Regions from separate parts of the Sporomusa sp. genome, predicted to be linked through region 3. Evidence: riboswitches for the same ligand, from Rfam matches in the RefSeq annotation. Region 3 holds a riboswitch; each other region holds the start of a gene.

What was found. Region 3 has a riboswitch for cobalamin ahead of AC29Z1_RS03785 (TonB-dependent receptor). Riboswitches for the same ligand answer to the same signal wherever they lie in the genome.
Region 1: it holds a riboswitch for cobalamin, as region 3 does, so the genes downstream of both, AC29Z1_RS07215 (tetratricopeptide repeat protein) here and AC29Z1_RS03785 (TonB-dependent receptor) in region 3, are expected to answer to the same signal.
Region 2: it holds a riboswitch for cobalamin, as region 3 does, so the genes downstream of both, cobI (precorrin-2 C(20)-methyltransferase) here and AC29Z1_RS03785 (TonB-dependent receptor) in region 3, are expected to answer to the same signal.

What each region holds. Positions count from the first base shown of each region.
Region 1 covers NZ_JBYKYF010000079.1:474-10,638, forward strand. Annotated here, with positions in the region: gene AC29Z1_RS07190 (cobaltochelatase subunit CobN) at 1-1,333, shown strand, start outside; gene AC29Z1_RS07195 (hypothetical protein) at 1,387-1,581, shown strand; gene AC29Z1_RS07200 (DUF3887 domain-containing protein) at 1,691-2,446, shown strand; gene AC29Z1_RS07205 (CHASE3 domain-containing protein) at 2,724-3,248, shown strand; gene AC29Z1_RS07210 (methyl-accepting chemotaxis protein) at 3,241-4,419, shown strand; cobalamin riboswitch at 4,550-4,732, shown strand; gene AC29Z1_RS07215 (tetratricopeptide repeat protein) at 5,207-5,773, shown strand; gene AC29Z1_RS07220 (nucleotide-binding protein) at 5,855-6,670, shown strand; gene AC29Z1_RS07225 (nitrogenase component 1) at 6,657-7,955, shown strand; gene AC29Z1_RS07230 (nitrogenase component 1) at 7,948-9,243, shown strand; gene AC29Z1_RS07235 (hypothetical protein) at 9,352-9,549, shown strand; gene cobO (cob(I)yrinic acid a,c-diamide adenosyltransferase) at 9,542-10,102, shown strand; gene AC29Z1_RS07245 (ABC transporter ATP-binding protein/permease) at 10,126-10,165, opposite strand, start outside.
Region 2 covers NZ_JBYKYF010000122.1:879-8,694, forward strand. Annotated here, with positions in the region: gene lipS1 (LipS1 family lipoyl synthase) at 1-89, shown strand, start outside; gene lipS2 (LipS2 family lipoyl synthase) at 86-1,078, shown strand; gene AC29Z1_RS09490 (lipoate--protein ligase family protein) at 1,056-1,877, shown strand; gene lpdA (dihydrolipoyl dehydrogenase) at 2,005-3,408, shown strand; gene AC29Z1_RS09500 (hypothetical protein) at 3,485-3,730, opposite strand; cobalamin riboswitch at 3,904-4,087, shown strand; gene cobI (precorrin-2 C(20)-methyltransferase) at 4,196-4,918, shown strand; gene AC29Z1_RS09510 (hypothetical protein) at 4,915-5,160, shown strand; gene AC29Z1_RS09515 (FeoA family protein) at 5,424-5,642, shown strand; gene feoB (ferrous iron transport protein B) at 5,712-7,559, shown strand; partial or broken gene AC29Z1_RS09525 (P-II family nitrogen regulator) at 7,783-7,816, opposite strand, start outside.
Region 3 covers NZ_JBYKYF010000032.1:7,149-14,488, reverse strand. Annotated here, with positions in the region: gene AC29Z1_RS03795 (HD-GYP domain-containing protein) at 1-206, opposite strand, end outside; gene AC29Z1_RS03790 (hypothetical protein) at 347-1,699, opposite strand; gene AC29Z1_RS03785 (TonB-dependent receptor) at 1,847-4,444, opposite strand; cobalamin riboswitch at 4,554-4,734, opposite strand; cobalamin riboswitch at 4,891-5,070, opposite strand; gene AC29Z1_RS03780 (hypothetical protein) at 5,089-5,811, opposite strand; gene AC29Z1_RS03775 (hypothetical protein) at 5,992-6,384, opposite strand; gene AC29Z1_RS03770 (type II secretion system protein GspD) at 6,412-7,340, opposite strand, start outside.

The DNA.
Region 1 (10,165 bases), on a different contig from region 3:
GGTCAAGCTGGCAGCTACCGTTCAAGAGATAACCAATACGCTGCGGGCTTTGGACGGCCAATATATCGAACCTGGACCGGGCGGTGCGCCAACCAATGGCCGGGCGGATATCCTGCCGACAGGGCGTAATTTTTATGGTGTCGATCCCGGCAATCTACCAACCCCTACCGCTTGGGAAATCGGCAACCAACTTGCTGAGCAGGTCATTACCCGCTATATTGCCGAGGAGGGGGAGTATCCTGAGAGCATTGGTATGGTGTTTTGGTCTGATTCCAATATGCGGACAAACGGCCAATGTATAGCCGAGCTGCTCTATTTGATGGGAGTAAGGCCTGTCTGGCAAAGGGGCAGCAGAAGGGTTATCGGTTTGGAAGTGATTGAGATGGCAGAATTGAAACGTCCGCGGATTGATGTTATGGCTAGGGTAAGCGGGCTGTTTCGCGATACTCTGTTTGCCGCCATACAGGTAATGGAAAAGGCTGTTGCCTTGGTGGCGTCACTGGATGAACCGGTGGAGATGAATTTTGTAAAAAAACATATTATCCAGGACAGCGAAATGCTGGAAGAACAGGGAGTGGAAAAGGAGTGTGCCTGGCAGCAGGCCAGTTACCGCATTTTCGGCTGTCCGCCTGGCGGCTATGGCGCCGGTGTTGCCGCTTTGCTGGAAGCTAAGAACTGGGAGAATGTGCATGATATTGCTGATGTGTATGTGCGCTGGGGCGCGCATGTATATGATTCCGGCCGGCAGGGGGAATATTTGCCGCAACTGTTTCGGCAAAAGCTAGGGAGGCTTGATATCACCATAAAGAATATTGATAACCATGAGGTTCACTTACTCAGTTCCGATGATTTCAATGCTTACTGCGGCGGCATGAATGCCGCGGTGCGCAGTATCCGCGGTAAGGCACCGCTCTGTTATATTGGTGACAGCACTGACCAAAGTCATACCGAGGTTAAGAGTCTTGACGAGGAGTTCCGGCGTGTATTGCGCGGGGAATCACTAAATCCTAAATTTATCGAAGGTATGAAAAAACACGGTTATAAGGGGGCAGCCGACTTAGCGGCTCTAGTGAGCCATTGTTATGATTGGGATGCGACCAGTGAAGTCATGACAGACTGGATGTATGAAGGTTTGGCAGAAAAGTTAGCGCTTGACGAAGCTATGCAAAAATGGATGCAAGCGGTTAACCCCTGGGCGCTGCAAAGGATTGCCGAAAAGCTGCTTGAGGCTCAGCGCCGCGGTATGTGGGATGCCAAACCAGAGACCAAGGAACAGCTGGAACAACTATATCTTTCTATCGAAGGGGAGCTGGAGGAACGAGCTGATTCATAATAGGCTTTTAGAATTTAATATTAAAATACACGATGCGCGGGAGGAGCTTTTCAATGAGGAGAAAAAGTAGTGCAAAGCCTGTTTTATGGAAAAAAATATGTTTGGGTTTGTTGCTTGCTATCCTTGACCGCGATAATTCTGTAAACAAATATGAGAACTTGGATTTACCGTTTAACTGGACGTTAAGCTACAATAATAATAAAGTTAGCCGTTTTGCTAATATAGGCTGGGCCGTTTATAGAGTTTGAAGAGAAATTAGGCTGTAAGTAGTTTTTTTCTTGGATATTGGGTTCAGCACTGGGATATGTTCCACTTAGTTCAATAACCGAAATAATATAACGCAGCTGGAGGTAGACAATGAAAAAATGTTCACCGCAAAAGCAGCGCAGTGTGCTACGGCGGATGAATCGCTTCGGCGTAACCGAGGACAGCTTGTACCAACAGTACTTGGAAGAGTATGGAACAATAAATAAAAAACGCTTCTTAGCATCGCTGCGCCAAGTGGACAAAGAGCCGGATTTGGTAACAGCCACGTCGCTATATGTGCACTTGTTAGATCAAAATCAGTGGCAATGGCTAAGTAAAGATGAAGTGACTAAGGCTGGCAATGACCTGATCTTACTCACTGCAGGAAAGTATCAGATTTTATCGCCGGCAGTAGCTACCGGCGAATTAGCGGCCGATGTACGGGCTTGGTCGGCGCTGGTTGTGAAGATTGTGGCAGACCGGGTCGGAAAGGTGAGTGGCAGTGAAGCGTTGTCGCCTACTGTTTCATTACCCGATATGCAACGTTCAGCCGATCAAATTACCGAAGCAATGCTTACCAGTATTAATCAGAGTGATTACACGAGATTTTCAGCAAACTTTGATCAAAAGATGAAAAGTGGTTTGCCAGAGAATCAGTTCTGGCTGCTCAGCCAGTCGATTAAACAAAAACTTGGCAAATATGTATCCCAAGAGCCTATTACTGCCGAAGAAAAAGAGACCTTCACCATTATTTCTTACAAAGTGAAGTTCGAAAAAGAAAAAGAGGCTATTACCGTGCGCACTGTTCTAAGGCAAGAAGATGCTAGTCTTTTGGTTGCAGGCTTTTGGATTGATGCGCCGATTTAAAACTTATTATTACACCACACAGTTGACTATGTGACAAGTATATGGTGTAGTCTGTTAACCAAAACAAGATTGAGCAGATTGATTTTGCCGTTTAACTTAATGGCAGAAGATAGGCGCCAAAGGCGGGGTTATAGAGTAATGTAAAAAACATGAAGGACAAAGGCCTGAGAAAGGTCTGTACCTGGTTTTTTGTCCTCAGACGTCTGAATGTCAAAGCATTGAAACAAACTACAGAATACCTGCAATCGTGAATCCCCAATAGGGAGGATAAAGCTTTATGAAATTGACAGTTGGCAGACAATTTTTAGGTGTATGTTTGGTGATAGTGATGCTCTTGGTATTAATGAGTGGGTACATTTTTACAAAATCACAAGCTGTAGCGGAGAATTTCAATAATCTGATCGGATGGGTTGGGCAAATTAAAACTCATGGCGACGGTATTCAGTTACAGTTATATAAGCAAGCATCCTTTGCCCGTACCTATTATTTAACGGGAAATGATCAGTATGTCCAGCGTTATATGCAAGCAAAAAAGGAAATGTGGCAACATGCTAACGCATTGGAGACCATGTTGGTAACTGCTGAAGGGAAAGAGCGTCTGGGGGAATTGAAAGCTATCTTGCTTGACTATAATAAGGCCGTAGATGCCGCCATTGAGATACGGCGAGAAAAGGGGCAGGAAGAAGTTATTGAATTCTTGCCTAACATTGTAATGACAGTAGATGCAGCGGCGAGTAAGACCGAGGAATTTGCTGCATATATAAAAAAGATATATAAACGAGCGGCAAAAGGCTGTGAATGAAGAAGTCCACGATACTAACCGTACCATGTGGATAGTGGATATGCTTGCCGTGCTTGTTGCCATGATAATCGCGCTAGGGTTTTCCCGTAAGATTACCCAGCCGCTAGTAACAGTAGCGTTTGCCGCCAAGCAAATTGCCGAAGGTGATTTGAGGACACCTAAAACTCGGTATAAGTCTAAGGGTAAAGATGAAATCAGCGATATGCTTGATATTTTTTCGACGATGACTAAGAGGCTTCGCATGATGGTTTCTTCTATCTCTAAGACATCTGAGGCGGTAACGTCAGCCGGTCAACAGCTTATGGCTGTATCAGAAGAATCGGCTGAGGCGTCAAGTCAAATTGCAAACACGGTAGCGAAGGTAGCAGAAGGTGCGGCGAAGCAAACAGACGCTGTCAAGCAGGTGCTGGCTACCATTGAAGAGATCGTTTCTTTTATAACCCATATTGCGAATAACGCAGTAGAAGCCTCCGAGCGTTCAACCGAAACAGCGCAGACCGTCAAGACAGGACGTGCTGCTATGCAAGAAGCAACAGGGCAAATGTTAGAAGTTCGGCGGATAGTCAGCGTTGCCACAGAAGTGGTAAAAAAACTGGGAGACAGTTCTCAACAAATTGGCAAAATTGTTACGGTTATTAGCGGCATTGCTGGACAGACCAATCTGTTAGCTTTAAATGCGGCTATTGAATCAGCTCGCGCCGGTGAACACGGGAAAGGTTTTGCTGTGGTTGCGGAGGAAGTCCGGAAGTTGGCAGAACAATCCCAAGCGGCGGCTAAACATATTGCTGAGATCATTAGCCATGTGCAAAGTGATACAGATATAGCAGTTCGTTCGATGCAGTGTGGATTGGAAGAAGTCGAAAAAGGTTCGCAGCTTTTGGCCGTCACTGATGAGCAGCTAAACCAGATTAATTTGATGATTACCCATTTGAATACAAAGGTTCAGAAAATAACGGCAGACACCGAGCAATTGGCAAATGCCAGCTCGGCAATAGGTATATCTATGCAAAATGTTTACGCCGTAGCTACTGAAACAGTAAGCTATACGCAGATGATTACTTCGGCAACTGAAGAACAATCGGCGGCTATTGAGGAAGTAGCCGCTTCCAGCCGGAGCCTGTGCCTTATGGCCGAGGATATGCGCTCACAGGTGGCTAAATTCCAGTGTTGAGTTTACCGGCAATGGTATGGATATCGGAAACCCGGACAGTAAGTCAGGCAGTATAAGTTTTGAAACTGAATTTTACTTGACATTATTTACTAAAAAGTGATAATATGAACACATATAGATTTAGTGAAAAGTGAATACTATTGCGTTAGGTGCCCTTAGGGGCTTAATAGGGAAGACCGGTGTGATGCCGGCGCGGTCCCGCCACTGTAATGGGGAGTGAACCCAAGGATATACCACTGGGACGAGAGTCTTGGGAAGGTTTGGGCAAGCTATGATCCAGAGCCAGGAGAACTGCCTGACAAAAAATCGCCGTTTTACCCACGAGTGATGGGGAGGAGATTACAGTTACATCTGCTTATCTGGAATTATTCCAGTGAGTGGTGTTGTTTTGCTGAATTTACTCCTGGTCATAGATCAGGAGTTTCTAGTTGTGTTTGCTGTAGAAATCCTCCCTGCTGCCATGGTAGCAGGGAGTTTCTTATTAATGTCATTCTTCTTACTCCTTCATGTTTGCGGGTCGACTATGACCCGCGCCTTTTTATTATACCAGAATTTATATTAAATTCTGTTGACATAAATCAAAGTAGGATTTGCTGCTACGCGTCTTGATGGCCTAGTGCCGATTGTGCCAGGGTTGGCATGGCCATTTGTACCGTCTCAAGGTACTTGCCGCAAGTCAAGTCTTTTCTTGTCAGTACACAGTACTGTAGCTTTTCAATGATCGAACCGGCAGGAGAGCCGGTACATGAAACAAGAGTGTAATTAGTTAGTAAGAGAGGTGTTTGGGTTGAAGAAAACCATTATATTACTTGTTGTTGCTTTTATTATGACCAGTGTGTCTATTGGTTTTGCCGCAGATAAGAAGACTGATGCTAAGTCCAATCAAAAAGTTATTGCTGCCAGCACCAAGGCTATTACCGCCAATCCCAATGATGCGGCAGCCTATATCAAGCGGGGAAAAGCCTATGCCAGCAATAATCAGTTTGATTTGGCAATGGCTGATTATGATCAGGCCATCAAACTGGACCCAAAAAATGTACAGGCCTACGCAGCGCGGGGGCTGAGTTATTATGAGGCAAAACAGTATGAGGCAGCTCTGGCTGATTATACTAGTATTCTCGAAATGGCTCCCCAGGATATCGACGCCCGTTTTCGCCGGGGAATCTGTTATTACTATATGGGACAATATGAACTGGCTATCGGTGACTTAGAACAGGTTATTGTCTTACAGCCGAAGCACGCTGGTGCCTATTTGGTTAAAGGTGTATGTTATCAGAAGCTGGAATGTAACGAAGAAGCTATTGCAGCCTATAAAAGCTTACTTGCCAATGTGCCGAACGAAAAAGAAACGTAGGAAGCCATTGCGGCAGCAAAAAAAATGCTAAACAGATTAGGTGTTGAAGACTGACTATATATCGGGAGGGATTGAAGTAATATGCAAAAAAAAATTGCCTTTTATGGCAAAGGGGGAATCGGCAAGTCTACCACAGCCGCCAACGTGTCGGCAGCTTTGGCTGAAAAAGGATATCAGGTCTGTCAAATTGGCTGTGATCCCAAAAACGATTCAACCCGCCTTTTACTAGGTAGGGTTTGTTCCCAAACTGTACTGGACATGGTCAAGCAGTATGGTGACGAAGTCAAAGCAGAACACTTGGTACACACTGGTTTTGGTGGCGTACAATGTGTTGAGGCCGGAGGGCCTGAACCGGGAGTGGGCTGTGCCGGACGCGGCATTATCGTGGCCTTAGAAAAGCTGAGAGCCTTGCAGGCTTTGCCTGAAGATGCCCTTATTCTTTATGATGTATTAGGTGATGTGGTGTGCGGCGGCTTTGCCGTACCCATAAGGGAGGGCTATGCAACCGATATTTATATCGTTTCCTCCGGCGAACTCATGTCGCTCTATGCTGCCAACAATATTGCCAAAGGGGTGGCCCGCTATGCCGCCCGCGGGCCGGTGCGGCTTGGCGGCATCATTGGCAATAGCCGCGGTATTGTCAATGAGCAGGCGTTGCTGGAGGAATTCGCCAAAAGATTAAATACTTCTTTGGTAGCCTATATTCCTCGAGATCGTACTGTCAATAAGGCTGAAATTCATCGTAAAACGGTTATAGAATTTGCAGCAGAATCGCCGCAGGCGGCAATTTATCGTAAGTTAGCCGACTATATTTGTGAGAATACGGCGCTGACTGTGCCAAGCCCCCTGTCGTTTGAGGAGTTAGAGGAGTTGGTACTTAGCTATGGTGATGAATAAACGGGCGAAAACAGCCCGCAAACGGGGCTATAGTTGCGCCATGCCAGGAGTTTGGCGTGCTGTTTCACATAATGAAGGTGCTGTTGTTATTTACCATAGCCCCAAAGCATGCGGGCATATCGGCCGGGAAATGGATTTGGGGATGCATTTCCGTTCGTTGGCAAAACAGCAATTTATGCAGGAGCAGTACTCCGCACCACTGGTAATTAGCGGGCTGACGGAGGAACATTCGATTTTCGGCGGAGCCGAACTGCTCAGACAATGTATTGATTATGCAGCCGCAAAATATCAGCCCAGCTATATTTTGATTGCCAACTCCTGTGTGGCTGGCGTGATTGGTGATGATACCGCAGCGATAGCCAGGGAGGCAGAGGCGGCACTGGGTATACCAGTGATGTCTGTTCCTTGCTACGGATATCTGGATGGCGACTATTATGCCGGATTTTATCATGCAGGCAAATTATTAGCCGAGCGGTTTATGATTGCCCAGCCAAAGCTGGCTAATACAGTTACTTTATTAGGAGACCGTGGTGGTCCCAATGGGGTTGATGTGCAGGAAATTAAGCGTTTGCTTGAGTATTTTGGCCTCAAAGTGTATTGTCATTTCCCGGCATATGCCTCGCTAGAAGATATAAGACAGGTGCCGGTTACCGCGCTGACGGTTCCGCTTACTGGCACCAAACCGTCTGATACCTGGATGCGCAAGTTGGGACAGGAATTAGAGGACATGCTTGGAGTCCCTGCTTTTGACGGCGACTATCCTGCAGGCTGGCGGTTGACTGCCTTGTGGTTGACGAACCTTGGCCGGTTTCTAAACCGGGAACAGCAAGCTGCGGTTGCCATCAAAACAGAAGAAGACCGGTTGAATCAGCATATTGCTAAGTGTAGCGCCTTGTTGCAGGGCAAGCGGATTGTGTTGTATGTTGGCCGCCCGCTGCTTTATTTTGACCCCGCCTGGGTGTTAGAGTTATTTTCCTTATATAGGGTAACTTTGGCAGGCATTGTTCTGATGGACGATGTGTTGAGTGACGACCAACGGGCCGATTTATATGAGGAACTGAAGAAACAAACCACGATACCCTGTTATTCTCTGGTTGAAGGTGAAGCCGTAGTAGATACGGCGGATATTGTGGTGACAACCCATGAATTGGCGGATGTAGGGAAAAAGCAGCTCTTTTTGCCACTATTGCCACTGGCTGGGGTTGGCGGCATCATCACGTTGATGACCAAACTGGTACGTCTGGCGCAGCGTCATGACAGGCGGGGAGGGATTGTATATGTGTAATCGTCAGTGGAAAGATATGCGTACTCTGGCAGAGGCCTGTGCACTTACCGGTTCAGCCGCTTTTTTCGCTGGTATTCCTGATGCTGTATTAGTGGCTAATGGTCCCATGTGGTGCTATTTTTATGCGCTTCGCCATCTGGAAAGACAGTGTCCGGCAGTTAGTTCACAATTTTATTGTACGCAGGCCGATAATCATGCCGTTGTCTACGGTACTGAGGAATGTTTGCTGGAAACACTGGATACCATCCGACGGCGGGATTGTCCATCTGTCGTACTGATTGAAAATAGCTGTTCCGTCAGTTTGATTGGTGATGATATTGCGGGAATTGCCAAGCAGGTGGATTTGAATTGCCCGGTGGTCTATGTGGATAGCGGTGGGCTGGCTGGCGGTTTTGCCGCAGGCTACCGTGCTGCTGCCAGAGCATATCTGGAGCAGATGCCGCTTACCCGTTCAAACGGTGTGCTGCCCGGTACTGTTAATCTGCTGGGATGTACGATGGGGTACTATAATGCCGATAATGATGTGCAGGAACTAAAACGCATGCTCAAGCTGGCAGGATATCAGGTGCTGGCCTGCCCGGGAGCTGGCAGTAGTACCGAGGAAATAGCCAGTATGACCAGTGCTGCGCTCAATGTTGTGGTGCATGAAGAATTGGGATATGACTTGGCCGTATTGCTTAACGAGCGATATGGTATGCCTTATGTGTCTTTACCGCCGCCCTATGGGCTGCAGGGATCGCTCACCTGGCTGCAAAGTTTGCAGCAACATGTATCAGGCGGCAGCATTGACTTGGGGAAAGTCCGGCAGGAAGTCAGCATCCTGGAACGGAAGGTGCAGGCAGCTACGCTGGAAATGCAGCGCATTTGGGGAGATATGTGGTTTGAAAAGACGCTGATCGCCGCCCCTGGCTCGGTAGCTGTGGCCATGGCTGAGGCGGTTCGAACCGAGTGGCTGGATACAGGCTGGCTGACGGTAATGGCCTATGATAAACAACCATCTTATCCTTTACCGGATTGTATTGACACTTTTATTGAGGCCACCGGCGACAGTCAGGTAATTGAGCGGTTGTTGACAGAACTGGAGGGCGGGTTATTGTTGGCTGGCAGCAACGAGAAGGCTATATTGCAGCAAAAGGCGGTGTCTAACGTGGTATGTCAGAATATTGCGCTGCCGGTATATGACGAAGTCATCCTTAGTGATCGGCCTTTTATGGGAATACAGGGGGCCTGCCACATGCTGGAACGGCTTTGGAATCAGTATATTGCTTACTGTCAACGGCGCAGATGATATTGCTATAAATAAAAGCACGTAAGCCATATATAATAGGCAGTTGTGCGTCTATTGAGTCTGCGGAACAAATTGTTAACGATAGATTTTGTCAAGGAGGGAGATTGTATGTTGCAATATACTCCGAAAAATTGGCCATATGATAATGCGCATCTTTCTACTCAGGAGAATAAAACCAGCCCGCCTAAGGCAGTCTATTTCCTCATAGTCATTAAGAAACAGGATGTAGCAAGACAGCCAATAGGGTGTTTTAAGGCCAGACAGATGGCTAGTTTTATGGAAATGAGAATGAAGGGCCATGCATAGAAAGCGTAGTATTGTCAGTATGGTAGAACCCAAAGGATTAATTATTGTGAATACCGGAAATGGCAAAGGAAAAACAACGGCTGCTTTGGGACTGGGTATGCGGGCCTGGGGACAAGGGCTTAGGGTACTTGTAATACAATTCATTAAAGGTAATCGGAAATATGGCGAATTGAAAACAGCCGAAAGAATGGGAGCAGATTTTGTTATCTGCCAAATGGGCGAAGCTTTTGTGAGAAATAGTAGTGGCGATGACCGAGATAAGCTTAAAGATGCGGCCCAAAATGCACTGGAAGATGTCAGGCAGGAAATCATGTCAGGAAAGTGGGGCATGATTATCTTGGATGAAATTAACTATGCCATTGGGGCGGGGCTAGTTTCGGTAAACGAAGTACTGGAGTTAATAAATTCAAAACCTAGTTATTTGCATTTGGTACTTACTGGACGCGACGCGTGCCAGGAAATCATTGATAAAGCCGATTTAGTAACTGAAATGAGAGAAATTAAGCACTCGTTTAAACAGGGAATCAAGGCGCAAAAGGGTATTGAATTTTGAGGATTGCCTAGTTTTGTAAGATGTCACATTTTTTGTTGTTGCATCTGCTCAGAGCAACTCCAG
Region 2 (7,816 bases), on a different contig from region 3:
CCATTGTCAACCCGGTGCCAGCGGCTGTGCAGCTAGCCCGGAGTCTAGGTCTTACCCTGACATGGGGAGAGGAGTGCTGTGCGTTATGAATGTATGGAAATTGTCGGCAGGTACGGCATGCGTAATTGGCAAAAAGCAATTCAAAAGTGATGTGCTTCCGACCACTGCCTATATCCTGTTGGGGGAAAAGTGCCAGAATTATTGCCAGTTTTGCGCTCAGTCGCAAGACAGTTTGGCTCGGGCAGACCTGTTATCCCGAGTGACCTGGCCTGAATTTCCCGCCGAAGAAGCCGCCGCTGCCGTGGGGGCGGCTTTTGCGGCCGGACAACTACAACGGGCCTGCCTGCAGGTTATCAAAACTGAGCAGAGCTGGCAGGCCAGTGTGGAAGCGTTGGCGGTTTTAACCCAAGTTAGCAATATCCCTGTCTGCCTTTGTACTGACATTGAGACGGTGGCGCAGGCTCAGGAGTTGATGGCACAGGGCGCTGACCGCGTTGCTATCGCCCTAGATGCCGCTACTCCCAGGCTGTACCAGGAGATCAAGGGCGGCCAATGGCGGCAGCGCTGGGAACTGCTGCAGCGTTGTGCTGCCGCTTTGCCGGGCCGGGTTGCTACTCATTTGATTGTTGGTCTTGGAGAATCCGAGCAAGAGATGATCAGCACCATTGCACTCTGTCAGGACAATGGCATTCAGGTCGGACTGTTTGCCTTTACGCCGGTGCGGGGGACAGCATTAGCCCATAAGCAGCCGCCGGCTGTTGGGCATTATCGGCGAGTGCAACTGGCGCATTATCTGTTAAAACTGGGTTATAGCCGGGATATTTTTCAGTTTCAGGGCGGGAGGCTGATAGCCATTACATTACCACAACAGGAACTAATCGCCGCCGTAGCTGACGGTAAAGCCTTTGAAACCAGTGGCTGTAGTGGTTGCAACCGGCCTTATTATAATGAGCGTCCCGGCGGGGTGGTGTATAACTATCCTCGACCGCTTACACCCCAAGAGGTTAGGCAGGCGCTGATAGACTGCCAATTATGGACTTGGGAGGAGATAGGCGATGAAGTGGCGGGTAATCAATAGCGGCATGGGTCAGGCTGCCGACAATATGGCTGTGGACGAAGCGATATTACGCGCGCATGCTGCCGGGCAGGTTCCGCCCACCATCCGGTTTTACGGCTGGCGGCCGGCCGCTGTTAGTGTGGGCTATTTTCAAAAAGCTGCTGCTGAGTTGGATTTAGCTGAGTGTCGCCGTCAAGGAATGGCTGTTGTTCGGCGTCTAACTGGCGGGCGGGCCGTACTGCATGATGCCGAGCTTACCTATAGCCTGGTTGTCAGTGAGATCCATCCGCTTGTTCCGCCTACCATTACGGCCTCTTACCGATTTTTTTGTCAGGGGTTGCTTGCCGGTCTCAAAGCTTTGGGAATTGATGCACAGATGAGCAACCCGCGGGCAGCTTATGGGCAGACCAAGCGTCAGCCGGCTTCTGCCGCCTGTTTTGATGCTCCCGCCCACTATGAAATTACCGTTGCTGGACGTAAGCTGGTGGGTAGTGCCCAAGTTCGCAAAGATGGCGTTATCCTGCAGCATGGCTCGGTGTTATTGCATTTCAATCCGGAGCAGATGGCAGCGCTGCTTGCCTTGCCAAGTGCAGACAAAGCGGCGGTAGCTGAGATGTTATCCAGGCGCGCAGTAGCGATTGCTGAAGCGGCCAATCGGGATATCGGCTGGGAAGAGGTGTGTCAGGCGATGATGGCTGCCTTTGGTCCGGCTTTGGGGGTGGAACTGGAAATAGGCAGTCTTACTTCTGCAGAAATAGCGGCAGCTAAAGAACTGGTTGTGAACAAATACTCTCAGGATAGTTGGAATTTGCGGCGCTGATGTCAGAAGGTATTTCCTTGACAGCGAGGTGCGGGTAAAGATGTCTCCCTAATTTGACATTGCGGAGCCTTGCTTTACTGGATAAATAACAGCCAGGGACAGTGTCCCGAGCGGTTGGAGGGATACTATGATTTATGATGTAGCCGTGATTGGCGGCGGTCCAGGCGGTTATGTGGCAGCTATTCGGGCCGCGCAATTAGGCGGCAGAGTATTGTTGGTAGAAAAAGAACATCTTGGTGGAGTATGCCTCAACCGTGGCTGCATACCGACCAAGACACTATTGAAAAGTGCTGAAAAGTGGGAAGAACTGAAGCGATGCACTGACTTTGGTTTTAGGGCTGACCATATCGGCTTTGATTTTGGTGCGGTAATGGAGCGGAAAGAAAGGATCGTGGCCGGACTCAGAGGCGGTATTGAGCAATTGGTCAGAAGTAATGATATTACCGTTATCCGGGGTACGGCTATGCTGACTGGTACCCACCAATTGCAGGTTAACACCGCGGCTGGCGAGAAAAGTATCGTTGCTGGTAACATTATTATTGCTACTGGGTCTAAGCCTAGCAGCATTTCGGTGCCGGGACATGATTTGCCAGAAGTTTTAACCAGTGATGAACTGCTGGAATTGACCGAAGTACCTAAACGTCTGTTGATCATTGGTGCCGGGGTGGTTGGCATTGAGTTTAGCTTTATTTTGCAGGCCTTTGGTTGTGAGGTAACTGTTGTGGAAATGCTGCCTAACATTTTGCCTTTGGTGGACAGCGAGTTAGTCAAACGCATGAGTTTAATCTTGCGCAAGCAGGGCATCAAAATGTTGGTTGGGTCAAAAGTAACTGCCATTGAGTCAGTTGCCAACGGCGTAGCAGTAACTGTAGACACCGGTAAGGGGATGCAGGAAATCCAGGCTGAAAAGGTGCTTGTCGCTACTGGTCGCCGTCCGGTACTGGAGGGGATAGGCTTGGAGGCCGTCGGGATTAACTATGACCGTTTTGGCATAAAGGTCAATGAGCGCATGGAGACCAATATTCCAGGCGTTTATGCCATTGGTGACGTTACCGGACAGAGTATGCTGGCCCACACGGCTTCGGCTGCAGGAATGGTAGCGGCTGAAAATGCTATGGGCAACTATTCGGTTATGGATTACAGCGCCATTCCTGTCTGCATTTTTACCACGCCGGAAATTGCTATGGTTGGCATTACCGAAGAGGAAGCCCGGCGGGAGCAGCTTGATTTTATCACTAGTAAATCTAATTTTGCCGCCAATGGTAAGGCTATGACCATGGGCGAAACCGACGGTTTGGTCAAAATTATTGCAGAGACGTCTACCGGCAGGGTTTTGGGTATGCACATTCTTGGTCCGCACGCCAGCGACTTGATTATGGAGGGAGTCCTAGCTATCCGGCATGGCTTAACTGCCCGCCAAATTGCTCATACCATCCATCCACACCCCACCTTATCGGAAACGGTCATGGAAAGTGCGCATGGGATTTATGGTGATAGTATTCATCAGGTGAAGTTAAAGACGAGAAAATAGGGCAGAATGGAATTCCAATTTAAACTGTAAAATAGTTAGAAGCATGGGGTGACCATGCTTCTAACTATTTACTTCATTATAGTTCAATTGTTACCATCGCATCAGGAGACTGCTGTACTTTTTTCAGTAGTTGCTGCCACTCTTCAAAAGTCAAATCCACTTGACCGGACTCGATAACATCAGCCGGGACCCGGAAATTTACGGTGTTGCCGTAGCTAGCAACCGCCAGTCTACCGCCGTAGGCGGATAATACAATTTTGTCGACTTCGACCACGGGTAGAGCCTGCTTGAGGAAAAAGGACTTACTTACAATACCTTTCATGAGCCCCCTCCTTTATACATTGTCCAGGTAATCTTCTACTTCCAGTATAATACAACTATTAAAAAGAAGGTAGCTTATTATTAACACTATTATTTTTATGGTTTTTCCACGTATTGGCAAATAGGGAGAATATGTTTGACTTTTTATATGTAAAATCATACAATTTAGGTAATTACATACGGCTCGGAACAGGTGCCCGCAAGGGCTTAATAGGGAAGCCGGTTTGAATCCGGCACGGTCCCGCCGCTGTGATGGGGAGTTATTTCTGCTCAATGCCACTGGAATAGTATAATTCTGGGAAGGCGCAGTTTAGCGATGATCCTAAGTCAGAAGAACTGCCTGTTTGACAATCACCGTTTTTACCTACGAGCGATGGGGAGGGGATTTATGTGTCGTGTTTGACATTTAATCTCTGTCATCCCTATTGCAATGACAGAGATTTTTTATTTGAGGAGTTGTTGTTGCATGGCAGGGATTTTTTACGGAGTGGGTGTAGGGCCCGGAGATCCAGAATTATTAACGGTGAAAGCCATTAATGCCATTAAGTCTGCTGATGTGGTTATTGCTCCACGCACGGAAAAAAAGAATGAGAGCACGGCGCTATCTATTGCCTATCCATATATTCCGGAAGGTACCGAAATTCTTGAATTAGTATTTCATATGAACTATAATGCGCAGGCACTGTCTGATGCATGGGTGCGTAATAAAGAGATTATTCTCGGATTATTACGTAATGGAAAAACCGTGGCTTTTCTAACGCTGGGTGATCCTATGCTATACAGTACGTATATGTATGTTTACCGCCTGCTTGAAACATCCGGCTACCAGATTATCAATATTCCTGGTATAAACTCCTTTTCGGCAATTGGCAATCGCTTAGGGATAGCACTGGCTGAAGGTGGCGATATTCTGAGCATCGTACCAGCTACTATTGATCACGAACGTTTAGAAAGAGTACTTGAGGTATCTGATAATGTCGTGTTGATGAAGGTATACAAAAATTATACTGAAATTGTTGAAAAACTACATAAGCATGGTATGGTAGAAAATGCTGTCATGGTTTCGAAGTGTGGTTTGGAAGGCGAAGAAATAATTTGTGATCTGACGGCCGCCAGTAAACAAAAAGTCAACTACCTCTCAACCATTCTTACTAAACGCTCAAAAGTGAGTCAACACGCATTAGCATGAACAATACCTTAACGGCGCTGTTGAGCCGCCAACAGGCAAAAACTCGTTTGGCAGGGATAGGACTTTTGGCGGCAGTGATGCTATTTACTTTGGTTGCAGTGGGGTTTGGCCGGGCAGATATCGGGGTGCGGGATGCTGCTGTTGTTATTTATGGAAAAATTATCGGCAATCCTGATATGTATAGTTACTTAGCTTCAGCAAAAACGGCCTTATCTGGGATATTCGTCTGCCGCGGATATTAGCCGCCATTGCCGTTGGTGCTTGTATCCAGAAGTATTTGCCGCAGAGTAAAGCAGTGGACAATATGGGATCAAGGATGGTGTATATTTGATTTACTGGTTGTTGCGTGGTTGCTGTAAAGAAGTCTAGCCTTAATTCCTACTTGACAAGTAGTGATTAATTTTCATATAATTTATTTGAAAACAAATATCATTATCGCCACGCAGTTGGCGAATAATTTTTAATTCAAAAGTGATAATGATTATTACTACTAGGGGGAATATCTATGACACTCGCACAAGCTAAACGTGGTCAGCGTCTGTTAATTGCTGCTATTCCTGATGCTGCCATTAGAGCACAGGCTATCCGCTTTGGTATTGCTGAGGGTGCTGAAGTAGAATGTTATGAGAAACTTCCTGCCGGCCCCATTGTTGTTGGTAGAGGTAAACAAGAGATTGCCATTGGCCGTCGCCTTGCTGAGAATATTGAAGTGAGGCCAGCCTAATATACTACGGATTATAAAAAAGGCGTACATAACGTCTGTATAGGTTGTTACTAACCAATGGAGGAGAATATGAGTCATTGTCATAATAGCTTAAGTCATTTGGACATCCCAGAGGGAGCCAAGAAGATAGTACTTGTTGGTAATCCTAATGTCGGAAAGTCCGTTTTTTTTAACGCTTTAACTGGTATGTATGTCGATGTGTCTAACTTTCCGGGTACAACGGTGGATATCTCGTATGGACGCTATAATAAGGATGTAGTCATTGATACACCCGGGGTATATGGCATTTCTTCGTTTAATGATGAGGAGAAAGTAGCTAGAGATGTTATTCTGTCAGCCGATTTAATTTTAAATGTAGTGGACGCTGTACATTTAGAACGCGACTTATTCCTGACTCTGCAAGTTATTGATACCGGAATTCCTACGATTGTTGCAGTCAATATGATGGATGAAGCTGCTAACCAGGGGCTAAAGGTGGACATTGATTTGTTGGAACATCTCCTGGGGGTGCCGGTAATTCCCACTGTGGCGGTAAAAGGAAAAGGGCTTGACGAGGTAAAAAACCGGTTATATGAAGCCCGTACAGGACTGATAGCACCCGAGTTGAAAAGCAAGCTGCAAGGTATGCTTAACCGGATTGGATCTTGGGGTGAGGCTTTGTTAGTACTCGAGGGAGATCCCCATGTAGCCGCACGCCATGGTGTACCTGCAGGGGATATGCGGGAAGAAATTTATCATGCCCGCCGTCACAGGGTCAATGATATTGTCAAGCATGTAGTGAAAGAGACGCAGGAAGGTGCTACCTTTGGTACTAAATTAGGCCGGTATATGTTGCGGCCTTGGACAGGTATCCCGATGTTTGCTCTTGTGCTGTATGCGATGTATTATCTGATTGGGGTTGTCGTTGCCCAAGACATTGTTGGTTTTACCGAAGAGACGGTAATGCAAGGAATGTATGAACCGGCAGTGCGGGAGTTTGTCGGGAGATTTATTAGCGAAGAATCGGTGCTGGGCACAATCTTAATTGGGGAATTTGGCCTCTTAACTATGACAGTAACTTATATTTTGGGATTGCTCTTGCCACTGGTTGTAGGCTTTTATTTTGCGCTTTCCATCATGGAAGACTCCGGTTATTTACCGCGGCTGGCAACCCTGGTTGACCGGATTATGACTAGTATCGGTTTAAACGGACGGGCCATTATTCCTTTGATTTTAGGTTTTGGCTGTGTAACTATGGCTACTATTACCACCCGGATTTTAGGAACCAAGCGTGAGCGAACCATTGCTACTGCTGTACTTGGTTTAGCTATACCATGCTCAGCCCAGTTGGGTGTTATTGCGGGGATGCTGGCAGGTATTGATGGTAAATATATGGCTATTTATGTTGGTGTCATTTTGTTAGTATTGGGGATAACCGGTAAAATTTTGAACAAAGTGCTGCCAGGGCAATCCTCTGATCTTTTGATTGATTTACCACCCATTCGCTTACCGCGCGGTGAAAATGTCTTGAAAAAAACGGTTGCCAAATCATATGCGTTTTTATTAGAAGCATCGCCACTGTTTATGCTGGGTGCGTTGATTATCTCCGGCTTGCGGCTTACCGGACTGCTGGAGATTATTCAGGTAGCACTGGCTCCGGTAACGGAAGGTATGCTCAAACTGCCTAAAGAAACAGCTACTGCCTTTATTATGGGTCTTATCCGGCGTGATTTTGGTGCTGCCGGATTAAGCGATATGGAGCTTACGGCTGCTCAGACGTTAGTGGCGTTGGTTACCATTACTCTATTTGTTCCCTGTGTTGCTTCCGTAATTGTTATGCTTAAAGAACGCGGCAGCAAAGAGGGTGGTTTGATTTGGCTCAGTTCTTGGGTATTAGCTTTTATTATTGGCGCCATCGTAGCGGCATTTGTCATGTAGTCATTAGAGAGAGGTGATTATCATGCAACAGCAAGTATGCCCGCAATGCAAAATGGTTTGTACAGCGGGCGAGATCCGCTGTCCGCGCTGCCATAAACTATTGTTAACCCAATGCAATGGTAATTGTAGCCAGTGTAAAGAGAAGAATGCATGTGCTGGATAGTGAAAACCCCTGGAGTTCAGAATGATTAAACTAAACTCCAGGGGTTCTTTTTTATTTGGCTCATTTCGGCATATCCGCCGGGTCCATAATGGCA
Region 3 (7,340 bases):
CCCGCTTTATTTAGCAGCACAGTGGGCAGGCAGTATTTGCCGATATCATGCACCAATCCACAGACAAAAGCCTTATTCCTTTCCCGGGTAGAAAAATTCATGCAGGCTGCCCACTCGAACATATGCATAGCCACACTGTGACTATGCCTGAGCGTAGCGGAATGATGCCTGCCCAAAAGCGGCAGCATGCAATCAATACCTTGCATAATGATACCTCCGTTTCTAGAGACTTTGGCAACCTAACTCGTCTCGTGAAGGCCAGACAGAGCTGAAAAGACTCCCACTCTCAGGCGCAGGCAAAAGAGGGTTTCCGTTGCGGAAACCCCCGGGGAATATGTCATAGAAATTACTTATTGAAGGTTAGAACTCTTTGTCCATTAATTGTTTTCAGGCCTTTGTACTGCTCGGCAGCCTTACGGGCTTGCTGCGCCAGAACAGACTGCGAAGCAAAGGATTTGGCAACGCCGGAGCTGAGGCTGGCCTTGAGAGTCGCAGTCTGGTCCGGAGCAAGAATGACGGCCGAGTTCAGGTTGCCGCCGGCATACCCCAGTTGGCTGGCAGTAAAGGATTTGGCAGCTACATCGCTAGTGCCGGCGGGCAGGCCGTTGTAAATGTCGATCTGATTGCCTTTGACAAACCAGAGCCGGTTGCTGTCGGCATAGATGCCCCAAAGATAACCGCCTGAGTTCACATTGCTTACTTTGGTCCAGGCAGCAGGTGTAGTCAGGTTGGCTACGCTGGTACGGTACACGCCGCCGACCATATTGCTGAAATAGGTATCGTAATTGCCCAGGAAAACATAGGCGGTATTGTCATCCACGATGGTAATATCGCGGAAATCGCCGGTCATGGCAGGAGTCTTGGCAACGGTAGTCTTGGTAAAGGTAGCCAGGTCAATGATGTCCAGGCGGGTGTCGGCGTTGGAGCTGCCGGGGTTCTGCGCGCCGCCCAGGGCGCAGACATAGAGTTTATTCTTGTAATGGTCGAGGGTGAAGGCGTTTTTGCCGACAGTTAAATGGTTGATATAAGTTAACTCCCCATTTGATGGGTTGATATAAAATTTTGCAACAATGCTATCGGAATACACAGAATAACCGCCGCTCGAATTGACGGTAAACAATGCATACAGATAATCACCAACAACGGTTAAGCCCTCACCATGGCATTCTGCCCCACTTGGCAGGGAGATACTAGACCAGGCTGTCGGAAACTGATAGCTGGCTGTTTGCGTATAGCCACTATTCATATTGACCACTGAGATTTTTGCAAAATCATAATCAGTGGCATATAAGAAATTCCCTTTGGTGGCTACCGCGTGCAAGTTGGCTACAGCACTCCAACTTGGCGATGCCAGCGGCGTCCATGAAGAAGCAAACGGATCAATGATCTTATTTGGCAGCGCCGTCGGCGTATAATTGTACTGGCGCAGCACCAGGCGGCTTTCATTACCCTGGAAGAAGTTGAATAGCGCCGGGTCGCTGTTTAAACCGGTAACTTTATTATTAACCGCGGTAAAGGTAATCGGATTTCCGTCCCGTTCGCCATTAATGGCGCCGGCCGAACCTTCTGAATAACCGGAATTGACAACCGTATAGCCGAATAAATTTTCCGGAGCTGCCAGTACGGCCGAGCTGCCAAGAACAGACAACGTCAGGGCCGTTACGATAACTCGTTTGAGAACACCGAATTTCATTCTCATTACTCATTCCCTCTTTTCTCTCGATTTTGTGCGCCTAAAAATCTGGAGTACCCCATTTTATTGCCACCCACCATCTCCTTTCAGCCAGGACTGGTCTTGCCTGTCTCTCATGCGGGGCATCACCTCCTTTACAAAAATAGAGTGCATTTAGTATTTGTACTGCAGTGTTACATAATAGGTACGGCCCTGCAGGGGATATTCGATGAGTTTGTTTTGTTTCTCTCCCGGTACATAGGTTCCACTGGTAAACGTCATTTCCGGCCCTTTGTCAAAGAGGTCGTTGACACCGGCGATAATTTGGCAGTCTTTATTGATTTTGTACTTAGCCCCCAGGCCGACGGTAGTCAGAGAGCTTTGAACCTTTGTCGGATTGTCCTGCCAGCAGTACATTTCATCAATATATTTCAGTTCCCCGAAAATCGCCAGCCGATTATCAGGGCGGTAGGTCAGACGCATTGAGCCCTCCCATTCCGGGGCGTAGAGCTGCGGCATCTTATAGTAAACGTTGCCAGTACCGGTGGGTGAATCGTTTTTGGCCCACTGTTTGGTATGCATATAAGTGCCTGCCAGATTCATATCCCATTTGTCCCAGCTGAAATTACCCTGTAGTTCCACTCCGTTAGCCTTTCCCTTGCGGGCATTGGAATAAGACCAATAATTATAGCCGAAGCGGTAAAGCTGGAGCATGTTTTTAGAGTCGCGACCAAAATAGGTCACTTGCACCTTAGAGGAATCGGCGCCCAGAAGCCTGCCGTCCCAGATGGCTGACAAGTCCCACTGCTTCCCTTCCTCTGGTACCGGAAATATACTTTGATTGGCGTACTGGGGTCCGTTATTCTTATTAGGACGGGGTAAAATGCCGGCACCGTCACCGGCAATTTCATACAGGTTGAGCAGCCGGTAGTAGGTACCATAGGTGGAACGCAACGTCAGATGTTCATCCATCTTCTTTTTTAGCGCCAACTGCCAGGTCACCTTATCATTAACCTGTGAATCCTCCTGATCGACCCATCTATTTAAGTCGGATTTTCCCAGCGCCCTCCCCATGACTTTGGAATAATTGTAGCGGATACTGGGAGTCAGCCAGAGATCAGCCGCCTGGTTGAGGGTTATAGTATCCTGCAATTGGAGATTGAACAGGGTATGTTCATAATATGTCCGAAATCGCTCGCGGTTGGTAAGGCTGGGTTCATAATCATATTTGTCCATCCGGCTGCCGTCTACATCCATTTTCTCTTTGGACCAGTTAGCCAGAAACTCAAACATATGGTTATCACCGGCCTTATAGGTGCCGTCAATGGCCCCGCCAAGCCGCCGAGAGTCGTAGGCACTCCATTTGCCGAGCACCCTTTCCACTCCGCCATTTGCCGCATGATCTGGATTACGGTAACGCTTGTCCTGGTCCAGATAGTTGACCTGCCAGCCCCATTCCAGATTGCCGGATGTATCCCGCCGGCCTACCAGCAAATCCTTGGTAGTTAGTTCCTGCCGTTTCCGCTCAAACCAGCCCGGCATGTCAATGCATGAGTAGCTAGGATCCGAAATATCCCCGGTGAGATACATGGCTGTTGGCAACCCCCGGTCAATTTTCTTCCAGCTGCCCTTGACCAACCAGTGGTCATCCTGCCATTTAATTATGGCATCAGTATTTTTGTAGTCGTTATTCTTGCGCCAGCGGGTGGAGTCCTCAGAAAGCTGGGATATTTGTTTGGCCAAACCCGCTGTCTGCTCATTGAAATTAGTATTAATATGATCTAGCGCTGACTTTGCTTGCTGATTATATACTTCTTCAGTCCAGCCAAATATTATCAGGGTAGCTTCCTTACTGCCAAAGGGAAATCTTTTCCAGAAATTTTCTATTGCTGTGGTTAGCATATCATTATACACAGCAGGAGTATTAAATGCCTTATTCAATTCGTCTGCGGTAGAAAAACCAGTGTTAATGCTCAACGAACTTAGTGATTGGTTTGCAAGATTAATCTGATTAGCCATTTCCGCCTGCAATCCCGGCATCCATTTCGCATAGGCCGCGTCCGAGCCAGGATTCTTATAACGGAAATCCCCGTCGCTCTCGTCACGGTTGATGCCAATCATCAGGCTGCCTTTACCCAGCGGCTGACTGATCTCCAACCCGGCAGTGGTGCCGCCCCAGGAGCTTTTGCCGATTCGGGCCGAGATATTGGCCTTGTCCGGCTTTTTGGTGATGATGTTGATAACCCCGCCCATATAGGTGCCGCCGAACCGAGCTGGGATATAGCCGCGGTACACCTCAATCCGCTCGACATTGTTAATGGGTATGGTGGAAATATCGACAGCCGCATCGCCGCCAAGGTTAGAGAGTACCCCATCCACGAATACCCCTACCTGGGCAGCCGTGCTGCCCCGAACACTGACGGTGGTATACTGGCCCTTGCCGGATACATAACGGACATGAACGCCTGGAACGTCTTTGAGCATTTCGGGCAATGTCTTCTGCTCGCCCTTGTAATCATCAGGCCGGATAATGGTCACCGTGCCCGGCGACAGCTTGGATTCCCAGTCTGGGCGCTTGGCTTCGACGGTTATGGCCTCCAGAGTATAGTCTGGCGCTGCGCCGGTGTCGGTTGCCGCAGTGTCCGTTGTTGACGGTTCGCTCTCGGCTGCCGCCGCATAAGTTATACCGCCATAAGCGGGGGACAGACTGAAGGTCAGTGTACAGGCGATGCTTAGTGCCAGAGCTTTTTTCTTCACTCTCCGTTGTCTCACTTCGTGATCTCTCCTCTTTCTTAAAACTTCACCAATGCATGAAATGTAATAAGTGCCCTCCTTTTCCTGGATGTCTCGCCAACCTTCGCCCTGTCGCTCGCAAGGTCTTTCGAAGATTGTCCTACAGGCAGTTCTCCTGACTCCAGTTCATCGCCGCTCCTGCCTTCCCGGAATGCTTTCCAGTGGCCTATCAGGACCGGCTCCGTGTTACAGTGGCGGGACCGCGCCGGTTTTTCACCGGTCTTCTCTATTAAACCCTTTGATAGGGAACCTGTATTTAAAACTGTCTTACAAAGCAAAAATAGATTTCTCATAGAGCCACCCCATTGCGAACCTGTGGTAGCTAGATGAGAAATCCATGAAACAAAGCTTGTCGCGGCAGATACCGCCCTGCGCCTGTAAACACAGACTGCCCAAATAATCCCCTACCCATCGCTCGCAGGTCACCGGTGATTGTTGTACAGGCAGTTCTCCTGGCTCTGAATCATGGCTTCCCTTACCTTCCCAAGACATATTTCTCAGTGGCATACCTAGGGTTGCTCCTCATTACAGTGGCGGGACCGCGCCAGCCTTACACCGGTCTTCCCTATTAAGCCCCATAGGGCACCTGTACCTGGCTATTAAATTGTCTAGCTTTTTCCTGGTCAATCTCTTGGCTTACCTTTCGCCTGATAAGGCTTGCTGAGGTAAATGCAGGTTTTTACCTTCCGGCCCTGAAAATATTGCACCAGTTCACCCGGCTGCGCCAGCCAGTTATACCGGCGATATTCCCAGACCCAGGGCACGGTTACCCGAATGGCGTTAATGCTGTCCAAATATCCCCAGCGGGCAAAAGCGCGGTTCAGGCCAATATCCTGGCGCCGTTCCCACAACTCGGCCAACGGCACTAATATGTAACCGCCGTGTACTCTCCCCGGTAGAACGCCGTTTTTGTTTTCTGCTGGCTGACTGTCTGTCAGGGCGGTCGGGTACATAGCAGCAGCCGGCAAGGCCTTCCGGCTGCGTCCGGCAGCGGTAAGCCGATGACTGCCAGCACGAACATTCAGCACCGGATGACTGCCCTCCCGGCGAACCCGCGAACCTCTCCAGGACTGCCAGCTGCCATCGCTGTAGGTGATCAGGTGCTCCAGCCGTCCGGCTCCATCCGGTGTTTTGCGGACGGCAGCCAGCACGCCGGTCAGATCATGCTCATGTCCGCCGCTGTGTCTGGGGTAATACTGGTAATAGCCGAGGAAATAATGGCTGTCGCTTTCCACGACCGAATAGTACATAGCCGGACGGGGTGGATAAAACAGCAGATTGTACCAGTTGTTATTGAGCCGCCAGTCGCGGTCATAATTTACAAGAGTAAAGGTATTCTCCGCCATGCGCAGGCCATCGACCTGACCATGCAGGCAGATAATCGGCGCCCAGCGCGCGGCTATGTCATCTACAGCGGCGGCATTCACCGGCATCGTCGTCCACACGAGGCATAGATACAAAAGGATCAAACAGCCTGCGCTTTTTCTCATGATCGGCTCCTTCTCCAATCACTCAGCCAAAAACTTTTACTTGCGGTTATAGAGCGTTATTTCATCGATCGCATAAACTTCCATATTCCAGGTACCGCCCCGGGGCGGTGACTGGACAAGAACTCCTTGTCCCACAAACGAGATCAGGTTGCCTGTGGCCAAAGCGGTTTCCAGCAGGCTTTGCAGCCTGGTTTCGGATGTCCTGACCACTATGCTTTTGCCGGGAGTGTCGCGAAGCTCCACCACTGCATAGCAGCTGTTGGAAAGTGCATAGCAATTTATCAGACTGACATGACCAAATAGCTGAACATTCGGCGGCATTAAAACCACGCCGGAAACCGGCGGCACAGCGGTGGCGGCGTAGCCGGCTGCCGGCAGGGAGGTGGTTAAAAGCAACACCAGCGTGACTGTCCGCAATAGTTTACTCATAATCCAGATAACCTCCTGAGTGTAAAATTACTCAATTATCTTAGGTGTCAGCATGATGACCAGTTCGGTCTCGGTAACCTGCTTGGATGTGGAGTGAAACAATCCCCCCACCAGCGGCAGTTGGCCTACAATGGGAACTTTGAAGGTGTCTTTGGTTTCCTGGCGCTGAATCAGGCCTCCCAGCACAATGGTTGATCCGCTTTTCACCCTAAGGGTGGCATCGGCCTGCCGGGTGCGAATATTCGGATTGCCGTTTTTGGTGGTATCGGTTTTGTTGCTCACTTCCGGCTGGATGCGGGTGGTAATGTAACCGTCTTTATTTACGGTCGGCGTTACCTCCAGTTTAATGCCAACATCCACATAGATTACCGAGATGATGGGAATGCTGCCGGTCGTAGGTTGCTGGCTCTCAACCGCCAGTTTATCGCCGATCAAAATTTTAGCCGCCACGCCATCTAAGGTGGCAATACGCGGACTTGCCAGCAGCCGGCCCTTTTTCTTCTCTATTAAGCGGTTAATAATCCCCTGCAGGTTAACGCCGTATTTGCCTGTTCCAATCCGGTATTGCAAATCATCGTAAAGAATGGGCGCAGGCAATTTGGTCGAAGCTCCCCAGTCAATACCAAGATTGGACAAATCATCACGATTTATCTCGACCACCTGCACTTCAAACATAACCTGCTTGGGCGGAGTATCAATCTGTTTCAGCAAATAGTTGACTTGTTCATACACTTCTGGACTGCTCATAATTACGAGGGTATTTCTCAGCGGATCGGTTTTTATCTGGTCCTCGGGCACAAGTGCGCTCAGCAAAGGCTTGGCCTGCTCAACTTTAAGATAATCTAGTTGCACAACTAGCGGTTTGAGTCCGGAAGTATCAGACTCAGGAACCGATACAGCCGTCCCGGCGGTGTCACTAGGAGCACCAGACGGCGGCGCAGCTGCCTCTTGCCCGG